Regions from separate parts of the Kitasatospora sp. NPDC087315 genome, predicted to be linked through region 2. Evidence: predicted binding sites of a transcription regulator. Region 2 holds the regulator's gene; the other holds the start of a gene.

Region 1 (12,551 bases), on a different contig from region 2:
CCCTCGGCGCACCGCGCCGGCCCGGCCCGGTAACTACCCCGGTCGACGCGCGAGAGGACGACTCTCGGCGCCGTCGGGGCCGTCCCATGTCCCTTCCGCGCTACCAGGCAGCAGGAAGGACCGACCGTGACGGCCCGCCGAACGGTCGACAACACCGCGGACACCCGCGCCGCCCTGGACACCGCGGACGCCCGTACCGCCCCGGACACCGGTGCCGGCGCGCCCGCCCGGATCGGGTACGGCGCGCTGCTGCGCACGCCCGGCGTCTGGACGTTCCTGGCGCCCGCGTTCGCCGCGCGGCTCCCCTACGCGATGCTCAGCCTGGGCATCGTGCTGCTGGTCCTCGACACCCACGGCTCGTACGGCACGGCCGGCAGCGTCGCGGCGGTCTCGGCCGTCGCCCAGGCCCTCATCGGCCCGCAGACCGGCCGGCTGGCCGACCGCTACGGCCAGGCGGCCGTACTGGTCCCGACCGTGCTGGTGCACGCGCTCTCGGTCGGCGCGCTGATCGCGCTGGCGCTCGGCCACGCCCCGGTCTGGAGCCTGTTCCTCGCCGCCGCCCCGGCCGGCGCCAGCGTGCCGCAGGTCGGCGCGATGGTCCGGGCCCGCTGGGTCGCCAAGCTCTCCGCGGACGGCGCGCCCGCTGCCAAGCTGAACACCGCCTTCGCCTTCGAGTCGGTGACGGACGAGTTCACCTTCGTGATCGGTCCGGTGCTGGCCGGCGCCATCGCCACCTCGGTCAGCCCGTCCGCCGGGCTGATCGGCGAGGCCGCGCTGACCGTGGCCGGCGGGCTGGCCTTCGCCGCCCAGCGCCGCACCGCCCCGGCCCGGCACCCGCACCAGCCCGGCGTCCGTCGTGCCTCCGCGCTCGCCTCCCCGGGCGTCCGGCTGCTGGCCGGCGTGTTCCTGGGGGTCGGCTCCGTCTTCGGCGCCATGCAGGTCTCGGTGACCGCCTTCGCCGACTCGGTGGGGCGGCACGGGGCCGGCGGCATCGTGTACGGGGTCTTCGCCGGCGGTTCGATGCTGGCCGGTGTGCTGTACGGTCTGGTCGCCTGGCGCAGGGCCGCGAGGCACCGGCTGCTCGCCAGTTACGCGCTGCTGGTGCTCGGCTGCTCGACGCTCTGGGCGATGCCCGACCTGGTCGCGCTGACGGCCGCCGGGCTGGTCTGCGGCCTCGCCATCGCCCCGACGCTGATCACCGGGTACACCCTGGTCGAGACGCTGGTCGCGGACGGCGCCAAGACCGAGGCCTTCACCTGGCTGACCGGTGCCATCGGCCTCGGTCTGGCGACCGGGTCCACGGTGGCCGGGCAGCTGATCGACGGGTGGGGCCCGTCGGCCGGGTTCCTGGTGACGGTGGCCGGTGCCGGGCTGGGCCTGGTGACGCTGATCGCGTTGCGGCACCTGCTGGTCGCGCCGGGCGTGGCCGGTTCGGCGAACTCGGCGGGCACGCCGGACTCGGCGGGCGCGGTCGGTTCGGTGGACTCGCCGGGCGTGGAGGCGTCCGGGCGGACCGCGACGGCGCAGCTGGTGGGCGCGGTCAAGGGCTGAGCCGACCGGTCCGGGCGGTGGTCCGCGGTCGCGCCCCGGCTCATCTCACACCGGAGTCGCTGGACTGATCCAGCGGAATGCCGCATCATTGACCATCGTTAGCACTCATCAGGCGAGAGTGCCAGGAGGAAGACAAGTGCCCACGTACCAGTACCAGTGCACCGAGTGCGGCAACGGCCTGGAGGCGGTGCAGAAGTTCACCGACGAGGCACTGACCACGTGCCCCGACTGCCAGGGGCGGCTCCGCAAGGTCTTCTCGGCCGTGGGCGTGGTCTTCAAGGGCTCGGGCTTCTACCGGACCGACAGCCGTTCGTCCTCCAGCAGTTCGGTGGGCGCCGCTTCGTCGTCCCCGGCGGGGGGCCCGTCCTCGGTGTCGTCCGGCGCGTCGTCCCCGTCGACCGCCGCTTCGAACGGCTCGGCCCCCGCGGCGAGCCCGGCTCCCGCGGCGAAGTCGGCCGGCTGAGGCCGGAGCGGCTCAGGCCGGGTACCGCCGAACCTCTGGCACCCCGGCCGATCCAGGCATTCGAAAGGTCCGTTGACCCGTTTTTTGGCGGAGTCGGCGGGCCTTTCGCATTCCCGTCGCATTCCCGGAAACGGGCAGGCTCACCCGTGTGGGTGTACGAAGTTATCCACAACCCCGGGTTTTCCACAGGATCCGAAAGAGGGGTTCCGTCCGCCGTGGGCGCGGCGCAGAGTGTGGGTCACAAGAGACCGGCCCGGTTGGGGCCGGCGCCCTGCGACCACCGGTGGTGCCCGATGACGACCCCGAGCTTCACGCTCCCCCTCCCCCTCACTCTCCCGCTCTCGTCCCCGCTGCCCCGCGCCCCGCAGTCGGCTCCGGCCCGGAGATACACCGCTCCGCCGCCCGCGCCGGCCGTCCCGCCGCAGCGGGAGGTGCCCCGGTTTCCGCCGATCCGGCGCGGTGCCGGCGGGTGGCACCGGCTGTGGCACCCCGTACGGCGGCGGGGCGGGGTGCCGGTTCTGGTCCTGCTCGCCGTGGTCACCGCGCTCGCCAGTGGACCGGCGCGAGCGGCGCTCTGGCCACCGGGAGCCGCGGCCCTGCACCAAACGGGTTGCCAATTGGGAAAGGAGGAAGATCACCCGTAACCGGACAACGACTTCGTCGTTCACGCGACATGAAAGGCTTCAAGGAATTCCTGCTGCGTGGAAATGTCGTCGACCTCGCCGTCGCCGTTGTCATCGGTGCGGCTTTCACCAACATCGTCAACGCCTTCGTCAAGGGCGTAATCAATCCGATCGTCGGAGTTTTCGGAGCCAAGGATCTGGCGTCCTACAGTTCCTGCCTCAAGGGTCCCTGTACGGTCAGCGCGACCGGCGAGGTCACCTCCGGCGTCTTCATCCTGTGGGGCTCCGTGCTCAGCGCGGCCCTGCAGTTCCTGATCACCGCGGCCGTCGTCTACTTCTGCCTGATCCTGCCCATGACCAGGTTCGCCGCCAAGCGCAAGAGCCTCGCCGAGACGCAGATCGAAGCCGAGGCCAAGGAGGTCGTCCTGCTCACCGAGATCCGCGACGCGCTGGTCACGCGGGAGCGCTGACCGCCCCCGCCGACGGCGGACCCGTCGACCCCTTCAGTCCCCGTGGTGCGGCGGGCGCTGGCTCAGGTACCAGTCCAGCCCCCGTCCGCCACCGCCCCCGGAGCCTGCTCCCGGGCGGTCGCCCCAGCCGGCGTCGGTGTCGTCCCGGGACTGCTGGTCCAGCGGGTCCCGGAAGACCAGCCGGGCCTTCGGCGCCTTCTTGTCCTCGTTCCCGCCCTTGGCGCTCTCGGCACTCTCGGCGCTCTCGGCACCCCGTACCGAATCCTGCTCGCTCACCGACCCGCCTCCGTTGTTCACTGTCGTCCCGATCCCCTGCCGCTTCTACCCGTACCCCCACCTGCCCCTACAGCCTAGAAGCTCGCCGAGCCGCCGCCGTCGGGAGAGAACGGGCCTTGGTGCGGAGCGCTCCGCAGCACGGCCCGCCACGACGGTCACGGCACGCACAGCACACCCGCACGCGGCCTGCCGGCCGCTCCCCTCGGGCTGGGAGATCAGGCAGCTCAGGCAGCCTCGAAGCCCGAGTGGTCGGCGATCCGCTTCAGCTCGGCCAGCGCGTGCTTCTCGATCTGGCGGATCCGCTCACGGGTCAGCCCGTGCTGCTTGCCCACCTCGGTCAGGGTGCGCTCGCGGCCGTCCTCCATCCCGTACCGCGACCGGATGATCGATGCCGTACGGTCGTCCAGCCGCCCGATCAGACCGTCCAGCTCCTCACGGCGGAGCATGACCATCACGGCGTCCTCGGGGGAGGTCGCTCCGGTGTCCTCGACGAGGTCGCCGAACTGGGTCTCACCCTCGTCGTCGACCGACATATTGAGGCTGACCGGGTCCCGGGCCCAGTCCAGCACGTCCTTGATCCGCGCCTCGGTGGTGTCCAGCTCGGCCGCGATCTCGGCCGGCTCGGCCTCGCGGCCCAGCTCCTTGGACTTCTCCCGCTGCACCCGCCGGATCCGGCCCAGCTCCTCGACCAGGTGGACGGGCAGCCGGATGGTGCGCGACTGGTCGGCGATCGACCGGGTGATCGCCTGCCGGATCCACCAGGTGGCATAGGTGGAGAACTTGAACCCCTTGGCGTAGTCGAACTTCTCCACCGCCCGCACCAGGCCCGCGTTGCCCTCCTGGATGAGGTCCAGCAGGGGAAGGCCACTGCGCGGGTAACGGCGCGCCACAGCGACCACGAGACGGAGATTGGACCGGATGAAGACGTCCTTGGCGCGCTCGGCGTCCTCGGCTATCGCCTCCAGCTCCTTGCGCTTCACGCCTTTCGGCAGTTCGCCCGCTTCCAGCAGGTGCTGGGCGTACACACCGGCCTCGATCCGCAGCGAGAGCTCGACCTCCTCGGCGGCATCGAGCAGGGGCGTCCTGGCGATCTCGTCGAGGTACATACCGACCAGGTCGCGGTCGGCCTCAAGGTTGGTCGGGCGGGCCGCGCGAGTCCGGTCGGCCCTGTCGCGAACGACGGCACGGGTGGCCATGCTTGCTCCCTTTGCTGGTATTGCCGGGGTCTGCCTGCCTGCCCCGAGAGGGCAAGAAATGCGGGCCCCGCAGGGCTCACACGTAACGATCCAACGAACAGATTCCGGACAACATTCCCAAGTCGCTCAGATTCTTCCAGCGATGCAGTATCCTGCCGATTTTCACCCCGGTTTTGGACGGAGGGTGACCACCCCGACACATCGGGTGCCAATCGGGCGACCGATTCGGAACGGACACCCCGTTGCGGCACACCGCTTCGCAACTCCTCCACATCGTGAACCCATGGGCCGCCGCCCACGTTCCCGCACCGTCCGGCCAACATTGCCGCCGGACCCGACGGCGAGCGCCTTCGCTTTCACCGGCGCACACACCCCGGCGTGCGCAAGTTCTCCGCACAAAAGATGCAAAATCGCTATCACCCCGCTGCCCGATCGGCCCGGCGCACTGGGAAGGTGTCAGCCATGCACCTGACCAACAGCGCATCCACCATCACCCCGCGTGACCGTCGCCTGCTCCGGTATTCGGCACTCGCGGTCGGCTGTGCCGCGTTGTTCGGCGTCCTGGCGGCCCTGGTGCAGACCGGCTGGCACCCGCTCAGCGCCCTCGACCACGGCTGGATCGACCGGATGCACCGCTACGCCCGGGAGCACACCGCCGGAACGGCCGCGGTGCAGACGCTCTCCGACATCGGCGGCACGATCACCATGCGTACGCTGCTGGGCATCGCCGCCCTCTGGCTCTGGCTGATCGGCGCGCGTGTGCTGGCCGGCTGGGTGGTCGCGCAGACCCTGGTCGGCTGGGGTGGCCAGTGGCTGCTGAAGCTCTCCTTCGACCGTCAGCGGCCGCACTTCAGCGACCCCGTCTCACACGCCGGCGGCCCGGCCTTCCCGTCCGGTCACGCGATGGCCTCCGCGATCACCTGCGCCGTCCTGGTCGGGCTGCTCTGGCCCCGGGTCGGGCGCGGCGGGCGCATCGCCGCCTGCGCCGTCGCCGCGGTGACCGTGCTGACGATCGGCTGGACGAGGACCGCCCTCGGGGTGCACTGGCCGAGCGACGTCCTCGGTGGCTGGCTGGCCGCCGGAATCGTGCTGGGTACGGTCACCACCGTCATCGAGCTCTGGCGCCCCGGCGCCCTGGCCCGGGACGTCCGACGGGTCAACTGGCGGACCAGACCCCGGGTCCAGCGCGTCCTCGTCTCCCCGGCCGGCCCCGCCCCGGGTGGCCCGGCCCTCGACGGCACCCTCGGCAGCACTCTCGGCAATGCCTACGACAACGCCCTCGACGAGGGCACCGGCCACCCGGACAGCGCGGTCCGCTGACGCGCCTGCCGCGTGGCCGCTCCGGACGGCGGCCACGCGCTTGGCTGTCCTCGTCGGCCGGCCGTCAGACCGCCCGCATCGCGGCCACGACGGTCATCCGGCCGACCCGCCGGGCCGGCAGGACGGCGGCGGCGAGCCCGGTCAGCACCGTCAGCACCAGCGCCGCCAGCACCAGCAGGACCGGCGGGCCACCGGTCGTCCCCAGCGTGGAGGTGACCGACCGCGCGGCCGCCCAGCCGTAGGCCAGCCCGAGGCCGGTACCGACCAGCGCGCCCGCCGTCGAGAGCAGCACCGCCTCCAGGGTCAGCATCCGGCGCAGCTGCTGCCGGGACATCCCGATCGCCCGCAGCATGCCGATCTCCCGGGCACGCTCGCTGATGCTGAGCATCAGGGTGGCCGCGACACCGAGCCCGGCGATCAGGACCGAGAAGCCGAGCAGCGCCATGGTGATCAGCATCATTCGGTCGAGCAGCGAACGCATGGTCTCGGCCTGGGCAGCCGTGTCGACGACGTCGACGTGCGGATATCCGCCCAGCGCCCGGTCCATCGCCCGGCGGGCGGTGAGCCGGTCGGCGCCTTCGGCGGGACTGATCCACACCGTGGTGACGGCCGCACCGGGGGCGAGCCGCTCCATGGTCGCCGGGGTCATGAACAGCGCGGCCCCGGTCTGGAGCGTGAACGGCAGGGCGCTGCGCCCGGGTTCGACCCGCAGGGTGGTGCCGGGCTGTCCCACCGCCCCCGCGACCTGGTGCGCACCGGCCGCACCGGTGCCCGCCGGACCGTCCCCGAAGCCGGTCAGCGCGGCGCCGTCGGCCAGCGCGCGGGCCCGGTCGACGCCGTCGGCGGTCGCGTTGAGCCGGGCCGGGTCGGCGCCGGCCACGAGCAGACTGCGGCCGTCGACCTCCAGGGTGGCCGAGCGGACGGGTGTGACGATCAGTCCGGGCTCCGCACCGAGCGCGGTGACCGCCCCGGCGGGCAGCGGAGTACCACCGGTGGCGGTGGCCGAGAAGACACCGGGCTGGCGGGCGGAGAACGCCGGCACCAGGGAGTTGGAGGTGATCTCCAGCGCGGTGACGGCGCTGACCATCACCGTCACACCGAGCAGCAACGCCGACCCGGTGGCCCCGGTCCGGGCCGGGTTGAGCCGCAACTGCTGCGTGGCGAGCCGCCCCGCCGTGCCGCAGAGCCGTCGGGCCGGTGCCCCCAGCGCGGCGACGACCGCGGGCAGCAGTCGGTGGCAGAGCCGCAGCACGCCGAAGAAGCTGCTGATCGCACCGAGGGTGACGGCGAGCAGCGACAACGGCGGTCCGGCCACCACCCCGGCCGCCAGCAGACCGACGCCCGCCACCAGCAGCAGCACGGACAGCGCGGCGGCGCGCAGCCGGGCCGTACCGCTGCCGGCGCTGTGCGCGCCGCCGAGCGCGGCGATCGGCGGCACCGCCGCGGCGGCCTTCGCCGGGCCGCGTACGGCGAGAACGGTGAGTGCGACGCCGAACAGCCCGGCCAGCACACAGGTGAGCGGGGACGGCATGAGCGAGAGGTGCACCGGTCCGAGGTCGACGGTGCCGGCCAGCGCCGTCCCGACCGCGCACAACCCGGTGCCGAGCAGCACTCCGGCGGCCGACGCGCCCGCGCCGAGCAACAGGCCCTGACGGCGGATCAGTCGCCGGATCTGGGCACGGTCGGCGCCGACACACCGCAACAGGGCGAGCTGGCGGGTCCGCTGCGCCAGCACGACGGCGAAGGTGTTGCTGACCACCATGCGCGCGACGGCGAGGGCGATCAGCACGAACGACAGCGCGGCTATCAGCACCACCCCGTAGAGCGTGCGGCTCTGCTTGGTCGCCTCGGCGACGGAGGCCTCCCGGGTGCGGACCTCCGTCTGGCCGTCGAGGACGCCGCGCAGCGCCTCGGCGGTCTGCGAGCGGGAGGTGCCGGGAGCGAGGCGGAGGTCGAGCCGGGTGCCGCTGACGCCGGTCGCGTACCGCTCCACCTGCCCGTCCGGGACGGCGACCACGGGCCGGCCGGCGAAGCTGGGCGCGCCGCGCCCGTCCAGGGTCCCGACCAGCCGGACGGTGGCGGTGCCGCCGTCGGCCAGGGCCAGCCGGACGTCCGCACCTGGCGCGGCGTCGATCCGCCGCGCGGTCTCGGCGTCGAGCAGCACCTCGCCGGGGCCGCCCGGCCACCGGCCGTCCTTGAGCAGTTGCCACCGCAGGGCCGGGTCGGACGCCACGGAGCTCACCACGGCGGTCTCGTCCAGCGGCAGACCGGCCGGGGTCAGTACGCCACCCCTGCCGGTCTGCCGCAGCGAGACCTCCGTCACCCCGGCCACCTGCCGCACCCGGGCGGCCGTCCCCTCGTCCAGCACACTCTGCGCCGTGGCCCCGGTCACCTGGAGATCGCCCGGCCCCACCTCGGCGGCCGCCGTCTGGCTGAAGGAGTCCACCAGCGCCCCGCTCCCGCTGACCGAGGCGATCAGAAAGGCCACGCCCATCGCGATCGCCGCCCCGGTGAGGAGCAGTTGCCGAAGCTGTCCGCGCAGCTCGGCCATGGTGTACCTGTACGTCGTCATCGTTCCTCGGTTTCACGCCTCTGATCAGCCATGATGCGCCGTCAGGATCATGAAGAGCCTACGGAGCGACAGCGTCCGCTTCCGTCGCCACAACGTCGGTTCCTTGATCATCCCCGAGGCGGACCCCGTCCCGTCCGGCCTCCTCCCCCGGGCGTAGGCCGACCCTCACCTCCCCCGAAACCCGGCCCGGGCCCATGGCCGGCGAACCGGCGGCGGGGGCGGCGGCGCTTCCCGGGCGGCCCCGCCCCGGCCACGTGTACCGCATGTGCGCCGGAACGCCACAGGCCCTCCAGCCCGGGTGGGCGGAGGGCCTGTGACCTGTGCGTTCTCTGTGCCCCAGGCAGGATTCGAACCTGCGACACCGGCTTTAGGAGAGCCGTGCTCTATCCCCTGAGCTACTGAGGCGGGGCTTGTCGAGGACCTTGCCGAAACCCGGAAGGGGCTTCGGGCTGGTTGGACAAACGCCCTGGTCAGGCAGTGGGCACGCGCTCCCGGCGACACCCGGGGAAGGGTGGCGCCCGTGTCCGCAGCGGGACAGCCGACTGACCGATGACAGACTAGCGGATCGGACTGCTGGAGATCTCCCCCTGCTGCGCCCCGGCCCCTGTTCTGTTTGTCGACACCTCGTTGATCTGCGTGTTTGCCGGCCGGGTGGCGCTGCCCGGGCGGTGACCCCGGCCGCCCAGGCGGAGCGGCTCCCCCGAGATCGCGGCCGCGTGCGGCCACGAGGTGGCGGCACCGCCCGGGTGGTCGGCGGTTCAACCGGGGGAGCGCCGCGGCGCCGGCCGGTCGAAGGCCCGGCTCCCGGGCGGTACCGCCCAGATCCCCCGAGCTCAGTCAGCCGGCACGATCTCGATGGTGAACAGGACCGGTTCCCCGTCCGGCTGGCCCTGCTGCTCATGCTCGAACCTCAGCTCCCCGGTTCCGGGCCGCACGGCACGGAACAGGAAGGAGTGGGCTCCCGACGAACCCGGGATCTTGCCGGACAGTTCGGCGTCGCTGAGCAGCTCGAACGACTCCGGGCCCCCGATCAGCGGCGTGTAGCGCCAGTCGGATCCGATGCTGGCGTTGGTCTCCAGGTCCACCACGACCAGCCCGTTGAGCTGGACCTGGAGCGGCCTGCCCAGGTCCGCCTGGGACAGGACGAGGAACTGCGTCGGCGCGGTGACAGACGTCATCGTCATTCGCTCCTTCCGAGAACGCGGGACCCGGACACGATCACGGGTTCACGAGAGCCGTGACCCTGCTCGTCCGATGTCTTCGGAGCGGCTTCCCCCGCGCGCCCCCGCATGCCGGTGACATGGTCCCGGGCGCAGCTCCGGCCCCGCGTTCCCCAGCGTAGGCACGCGGGCACCCGTCCTCATCCGTACCGGCCATTCGGGTGAACGGATGCCTGTGGGGCCTCGGCCGCGGGCGGATCGTCCTGGTGTCTCCGGTGCGGGGACCACCCACCCGGCGAGGCCGGAATCCACGACCGGCTCGACGTCGGTGCCGACGCGTTCGGCACGTCACCGGATCGACCGGCCGGCTTCGGGGATCCGGCCGATCCGGCCCCGCCCCATCGTCACTGTCGGCCCTCGATCGGCCGCCGCTCGGCGGTTGTGCCGAGCGGATCCGGCGGGGCCGGACGGGCCGGGCGGCTGGAGGGCCGGGTGGCGATGGGGCGTCAGGAGCAGTCCAGTAGCCTGCGAAGGACCCAACCGCTCCATCGCCACGACGAGGCCTGCCCGATGAGACCAGCTGCCGCTTCGAGCACGGTTGTCCGACTGCTGGGGCAGGTGTGGCTGTGGCCGGCGCTGGCCATGCTCGCGGTCGGGACGTACCGGCTCGGGACGCCCGAGCTGTGGCGGGACGAGGTGGCGACCTGGACGGTGGCCACCCGGTCGCTCGGTGATCTGCTCCGGCTGCTGCAGCACATCGATGCCAGCAACGGGGCCTACTACCTGCTGATGCATGGCTGGACGGCGCTGTTCGGCGACTCGGCGATCGCGCTGCGGCTGCCCTCGGTGCTGGCGATGGCCGGCGCGGCGGCGTTCGTGGCGCTCACCGCGGAGCGGCTGTTCGGCGGGCGGGTCGCGGCGATCGGCGGGGGGCTGCTGTTCACGGTGGTGCCGCTGGTCTCGCGGTACGCGCAGGAGGCCCGCTCGTACGCGCTGGTCACCTGCGCGGTCGCGGCGGCCACCTGGTTCCTGCTGCGTGCGCTGGAGCGGCCGGGGCTGCGGCGCTGGGCGCCGTACGGCGTGGCGATGGCGGCGGCGGGCGCGGGGCATCTGATCTCGCTCAGCACCCTCGCCGGGCAGCTGATGGTGGTGGCGCTGCACCTGTGGCGCACCCGGGGCGCGGTGGAGCGGCGGCTGTTCTGGCAGTACCCGCTGGCGGTGGGTGCGGCGGCGCTGCCGGTGGTGCCGGTGGTGGTGCTGGGCAGCCGGCAGTCGGGCCAGCAGCTGGGCTGGATAGGGACGCCCTCGCTGAGCGAGCTGTGGCACTTCGGTGAGCCGCTGTTCGGCTCGGCCTCGGTGTTCCACAGCTTCGTCCTGCTCGCGCTGCTGGTGCTGGTGCTGCCCGCGCGGCGGCTGCCCGCCCTCCAGCTGCTGCTGCTCGCGGTGGTGCCGGTGGTGGGCGTCTGGCTGGTGTCACGCGGCAGCACCTCGTACTTCGTCGACCGGTATCTGCTGTTCACGCTGCCCGCCTGGGCGGCGCTGGGCGGTGGCGGGGTCCGCGCGGTGTACACGACGGTGGCGGCCGCGGCCCGGCGCAGCCGGACGCCGGGGCAGCTCCGGGCCGCCGGGGCGCTGCTGGCGGTCGGGTTGCTCGCGGTGCCCGCGCTGGTGGCGCTGCCCAAGCAGTCCTCGGTGCGGTACGCGGGTTCGCACTCGCGCTCGAAGGAGCCCTACCGGGCGGCCGCCGGGCTGATAGCGGCCGGGTACCGGCCCGGGGACGGGCTGGCGGCCCCGCTCGGCGACCAGAGCTGGGCGATGATCTGGGCGGGTGTCTCCTACTATCTGCCGGACGGTGTGCGACCGTCCCCGGTCTTCGTCGAGCGCAGCGCCCTCCAGGCGGAGGGCCTCTTCCCGGTCGGCTGTCCGCGGCCCGCCGAGTGCGTGGGGCAGGGGCAGCGCATATGGCTGCTGGTGCTCGGGGACACCGCCGATCCGCTGGCCGCGATGCCGGAGGACCAGGCGCGGGTGCTCCGGTCCCGGTACGGCGCGCCGGGCCGGGTGACGCCGCTCGGTGGGGTGACGCTCGCGCTGCTGGACCGTACCGGCTGAGCCTGCGGTCCGTTCGCGGGCGCGCGGCCCGGATGCGGGTGGCCGGGGGCCGGGTGACCATGGAGCCCGGTGATCAGGGCGCCCCGGACGCCCGTCCGGCGGCGGCCGAGGAGGACGAGCCCGTGAGCGAGCAGCCGACCGGTCCGCCCCCGGGCGACGACGGCAGCGGCGGGCGCGGGACCGGCGGCAGCGGCAGCGCAGGCGGGGACGGGAAGCCCCCGGACGGCGGGAAGTGGCGGCGGACGGCCCGGCTGCGGGAGCGGTCGGCGGAGCTGACGCGGTTCGCGCGCGGGCTGCCCGACCAGGTGCCGCTGGTGGGCCGGGCGGTCGGCCAGCTGCTGCGGGTGAACCTGCTGGACTGCGCCACCCGGCTGGCCGCCCAGGCCTTTCTGAGCGCACTGCCCGCGCTGTTCGTGGTGTCGGTGTTCGCCCCGACGGCGATCCGCACCGGTGTGCTGGACTCGCTCCGTACCGAGCTGGGCGTGCAGGGGGCGGCGCAGCAGTCGCTGCAGCAGCTGCTGGCGACGAGCCACGAGGAGGACACCGGCTTCGGGGTGGTCGGCGCGCTGGTGACGCTGCTGTCGGCGACGGCGCTCAGCCGGGCGATGCAGCGGGTCTGCGAGCGCTGCTGGGAGCTGCCGAGGGCGGGCACGCGCCTGGCGGCCTGGCGCTGGCTGGTCTGGCTCGCGGTCTGGCTGATCTGGCTGGCCTTGCAGACGCCGGTACGGGACGGTTTCGGCGCGGGCGCCTGGCTGGGGCTTCCGCTGGCCTTCCTGAGCACCACCGCGCTCTGGTGGTGGACGCAGCACCT
Region 2 (4,600 bases):
TCGGGATGGTGACCGTGCAGTGCAGGTCGTCCCCGCGTCGCTGGAACACCGTGTGGGTGGTCTCGGCGATCTCGACGTACAGGTCGCCGGCGGGGCCGCCACCGGGGCCGACCTCGCCCTCGCCGGCCAGCTGGATGCGGGTGCCGTTGTCGACACCGGCCGGGATCTTGACCGTCAGGGTGCGCCGGGCGCGGACCCGGCCGTCGCCCGCGCACTCCGGGCACGGGGTCGGCACGACGGTGCCGAAGCCCTGGCACTGCGGGCAGGGGCGGGAGGTCATGACCTGGCCCAGGAAGGACCGGGTGACCTGGGAGACCTCGCCCTTGCCGCGGCACATGTCACAGGTCTGCGCGGAGGTGCCGGGCGCGGCGCCCTCCCCGCTGCAGGTGGTGCAGGTGACGGCCGTGTCGACCTGGAGTTCCTTGGTGGTGCCGAAGGCGGCCTCCTCCAGGGTGATCTCCAGCCGGATCATGGCGTCCTGGCCGCGCCTGGTCCGCGAGCGCGGGCCGCGCTGGCCGGCCGCGGCGCCGAAGAAGGCGTCCATGATGTCGGAGAAGCCGAAACCGGCCGCGCCCGCGCCGAAGCCGCCCGCGCCTCCGCCGCCGTTGGGCGAGAGAGGGTCCCCGCCGAGGTCGTAGACCTGACGCTTCTGCGGGTCGGAGAGCACCTCGTAGGCGGCGTTGATCTCCTTGAACCGCTCCTGCGTCTTCGGGTCCGGGTTGACGTCCGGGTGCAGTTCGCGCGCCAGGCGCCGGAACGCCTTCTTGATCTCGTCCTGCCCCGCATCCCGTCGGACGCCGAGTACCGCGTAGTAGTCCGTGGCCACCAAATGCTCCGCTTGTTCCGCCTGTAGTAGTGCTTGCGACTGGGTACCACCATCGGTCTGATGGTGGCTGTTCCTACGACTCGGCCAGGATCTGGCCCACGTACCGTGCCACCGCTCGCACCGCCCCCATTGTGCCCGGATAGTCCATCCGGGTCGGACCGATCACACCCAGTTTGGCCACGCTCTCGTCGCCCGAACCGTAACCGACGGAGACGACCGAGGTGGAATTGAGCCCCTCGTAGGCGTTCTCCCGGCCGATCCGGACCGTCATCCCCGCGTCGCCGGTCTCACCCAGGAGGCGGAGCAGGACGACCTGCTCCTCCAGCGCTTCCAGCACCGGCTGGATGGTGAGCGGGAAGTCGTGGCCGAAACGGGTCAGGTTGGCCGTGCCGGCCAGCATGATCCGTTCCTCGTTCTGTTCGGCGAGCGCCTCGAAGAGCGTCGCCAGGACGGTGACGACGGCCGGCCGGTCGGCCGCCTCGAAACCGGCCGGCAGCTCCTCCAGCAGCCCCGGCACCTCGGGCAGCCGCTGCCCGACCGCGTGCGCGTTGATCCGCGCCCGCAGATCCGCGAGGAGGGTCTCGCCGACCGGGCCCGGGCAGTCCATCATCCGCTGCTCGACCCGGCCGGTGTTGGTGATCAGGACCAGCATCACCTTGACCGGGGCCAGCGCGACCAGCTCGATGTGCCGGACGGTCGACCGGGAGAGCGAGGGGTACTGGACCACCGCGACCTGCCGGGTGAGCTGGGCGAGCAGCCGGACCGTCCGGGCGACCACGTCGTCCAGGTCGACCGCGCCGTCCAGGAAGTGCCGGATCGCCCGCCGCTCGGGCGCGCTCATCGGCTTGACCTCGGCGAGCCGGTCGACGAAGAGCCGGTAGCCCTTGTCGGTGGGGATCCGCCCGGCGCTGGTGTGCGGCTGGTGGATGTAGCCGTCCTCCTCCAGCGCGGCCATGTCGTTGCGGACGGTGGCCGGGGACACGCCGAGGCTGTGCCGCTCCACCAGGGCCTTGGAGCCGACCGGCTCCTCGGTTCCCACGTAGTCCTGGACGATGGCGCGAAGCACCGCGAGCTTGCGGTCGTCCAGCTGACGGACCTCACCGGCCATGGGGCACGCACCTCCGTCTTCGCACGTTGTCCGTAGTGACATGTGTCCGTTCTGGCATGTTGCGGGCCGTTCTGGGAGGCCCCGGCTTTGGCACTCTGAACAGCCGAGTGCCAGAACCGTACCTGCCAGTGTAAGGCCCGGGTCCGACGGCAGGAACGGCCCGGCCCGAGTGATCCTGCGCGCAATATCCGGCGCGCGGGTGATGCCGAGGGCCCGTCCGGGTGGCAGCATCGAAAGCGAACGGCTAACGGAGGAGCAGCGATGTCGAGCTCGGGCCAGCACACGCGCTTCGCACCCGACCGCGGCCTGACCGGCCGCATGGTCGCGACGATGTTCGTGATCGGGCTGCTGTACGTCGGATTCACCGGCCTGCTGATCGTGCTGCTGCGCGGGGCCTGGCCACTGATCGTGCTGATCTCGGGCGGTCTCTTCGTGGCCCAGTTCTGGTTCAGCGACAAGATCACCGAACGGGCGATGGGCGCCCACCGGGTGAGCCCGGAACAGTATCCGCAGCTGCACGGCACCATCGACCGGCTCTGCGCGCTGGCCGACATGCCCAAGCCGCGGGTGGCGGTCGCCGACAACGACATGCCGAACGCGTTCGCCACCGGCCGCAACCCGCAGAACGCCGTGGTCTGCGTGACCACCGGGCTGCTGCGGCGGCTGGAGCCGGAGGAGCTGGAGGGCGTGCTGGCGCACGAGCTCTCGCACGTGGCGCACCGGGACGTGGCGGTGATGACCATCGCCGGGTTCCTCGGGGTGCTGGCCGGGGCGATGACCCGGATCGCGATGTACGGCGGGTTCATGGGCGGGGGCCGCAACAACAACGACTCCAACGCCGCCATCGCCGCGCTGATCATCCCGCTGGTGTCGATCGTGGTGTACGCGATCAGCTTCCTGCTCACCCGGCTGCTCTCCCGCTACCGGGAGCTGGCCGCCGACCGCGCCGCCGCCCAGCTCACCGGCCGGCCCAGCGCGCTCGCGTCGGCGCTGACCAAGGTGACCGGCCAGATCGCCGCGATCCCGTCCAAGGACCTGCGCCAGGCACAGCCGTACAACGCCTTCTACTTCGCCCCGGCGCTGAGCGCCCGGGAGACCGCCTCGCAGCTGTTCTCCACCCACCCGTCGCTGGAGCAGCGGCTGGAGCAGCTGGCGAAGATCTCGGCCCAGCTGGGCCGCTGAACCACCTCGGGAAAGGACCGCCGTGGGATTCCTGGACGCCCTGTTCGGGCGCACCAAGCCCGTCAAGCCCGACCTCGACCAGCTGTTCGGGGTCCCCTCGGCGGCACTGACCCTGGAGGCGGCGACCGGCTTCCGGCCGACCGGTCTCGGCTCGGTCTGCTTCGCGGCCGTCGAGGGCGGGGCGTTCGGCGAGGTCGAACGGCAGGTGCGGGCGCTGCTGGACGCCGACACCGAGCGCGGCGGCGTCCCGGTGGAGGCCTCCAAGGACGGGTACGGCTACTCCTGGCTGCTCGCCCGGCACACCCCGGAGGAGCTGCCGGAGCTGGTCAACGACCTGCACGCGGTCAACAGCGAGCTGGAGGCGAACGGCTTCGGACCGCAGCTGCTCTGCTCGCTGGTGGCCTTCCGCGACGAGCGGGGGCAGTCGCTGGCGCTGGTCTACCTGTACAAGCGCGGCACCTTCTACCCGTTCGCGCCGATGCCGGGCGGCGGGGAGAAGCGGAACAGCCCCCTGGAACTGCAGGTCAACGCCATGCTCGGGAACGACCTGCGGCTGGAGAAGGACCTCACCCGCTGGTTCCCGGTCTGGGGCGCGCCGGGGCTCTGACCTCCCGCCGGCCCTCCGCCGGATTTCCCTATAGTCACCTTCCATGCGCAGCCACCAGTACGGACCCGACCTGACCCCGCCGTGGAAGCGGCAGCAGCCCGCCCCGGAGGTGTCCGCCGAGCGGGACCTGGTGGTGGAGGAGGCGGCGACCGGCTTCTGCGGAGCGGTGGTGCGGTGCGAGAAGACCGCGGAGGGCTTCACCGTCACCCTGGAGGACCGCTTCGGCAAGCACCGGGTCTTCCCGCTGGTGCCGCGCGGCTTCCTGCTGGAGGGCCGGCCGGTCACCCTGGTCCGCCCCCCGGCGGCCGCGCCCGCGCCGTCCCGGGCCCCCGGCCGCACCGCCTCCGGCTCGATCGCCGTCCCCGGCGCCCGGGCCCGGGTGGCCCGCGAGTCGCGCATCTACGTCGAGGGCCGGCACGACGCCGAGCTGGTCGAGCGGGTCTGGGGCGACGACCTGCGGATCGAGGGCGTGGTCGTCGAGTACCTGGAGGGCGTCGACGACCTGCCCGCCATCGTCGCCGACTTCGCCCCCGGCCCCGGCCGCCGCCTCGGCGTCCTGGTGGACCACCTGCTCCCCGGCACCAAGGAGCACCGCATCGCCGCCCGGGTCACCGGCGACGCCGTCCTGGTCGTCGGCCACCCCTACATCGACATCTGGCAGGCCGTGAAGCCCGCGAGCGTCGGCATCCCCGGCTGGCCCGGCGTCCCCCGCGGCGAGGTGTGGAAGGAGGGCGTCTGCCGCCGCCTCGGCTGGCCGGCGGACACCCCCGCCGCCTGGAAGCGCATCCTCGCCTCGGTGGACTCCTTCAAGGATCTGGAGCCCGAACTCCTCGGCCGGGTCGAGGAACTGATCGACTTCGTGACGCTGCCGGACTGA

Evidence for each region. Region 2 encodes HrcA, which represses chaperone genes, less so after heat shock. Its sites were predicted from a motif close to TTNGCACTCNGNNNNNCNGAGTGCNAA; they were not measured.
Region 1: the regulator HrcA is predicted to act here: its motif matches at 1,650-1,676, upstream of ACIO5D_RS07390 (FmdB family zinc ribbon protein).

Annotation. Positions count from the first base shown of each region.
Region 1 is NZ_JBIUYD010000004.1:93,143-105,693, forward strand. Features, by position in the region: gene ACIO5D_RS07385 (MFS transporter) at 175-1,551, shown strand; gene ACIO5D_RS07390 (FmdB family zinc ribbon protein) at 1,688-2,014, shown strand; gene mscL (large conductance mechanosensitive channel protein MscL) at 2,688-3,107, shown strand; gene ACIO5D_RS07400 (hypothetical protein) at 3,141-3,383, opposite strand; gene ACIO5D_RS07405 (sigma-70 family RNA polymerase sigma factor) at 3,608-4,579, opposite strand; gene ACIO5D_RS07410 (phosphatase PAP2 family protein) at 5,042-5,899, shown strand; gene ACIO5D_RS07415 (FtsX-like permease family protein) at 5,964-8,471, opposite strand; tRNA gene ACIO5D_RS07420 (tRNA-Arg) at 8,804-8,876, opposite strand; gene ACIO5D_RS07425 (protease inhibitor I42 family protein) at 9,305-9,649, opposite strand; gene ACIO5D_RS07430 (glycosyltransferase family 39 protein) at 10,250-11,740, shown strand; gene ACIO5D_RS07435 (YhjD/YihY/BrkB family envelope integrity protein) at 11,863-12,551, shown strand, end outside.
Region 2 is NZ_JBIUYD010000011.1:26,823-31,422, reverse strand. Features, by position in the region: gene dnaJ (molecular chaperone DnaJ) at 1-826, opposite strand, end outside; gene hrcA (heat-inducible transcriptional repressor HrcA) at 900-1,934, opposite strand; gene htpX (zinc metalloprotease HtpX) at 2,196-3,116, shown strand; gene ACIO5D_RS17335 (hypothetical protein) at 3,139-3,723, shown strand; gene ACIO5D_RS17330 (DUF3097 domain-containing protein) at 3,767-4,600, shown strand.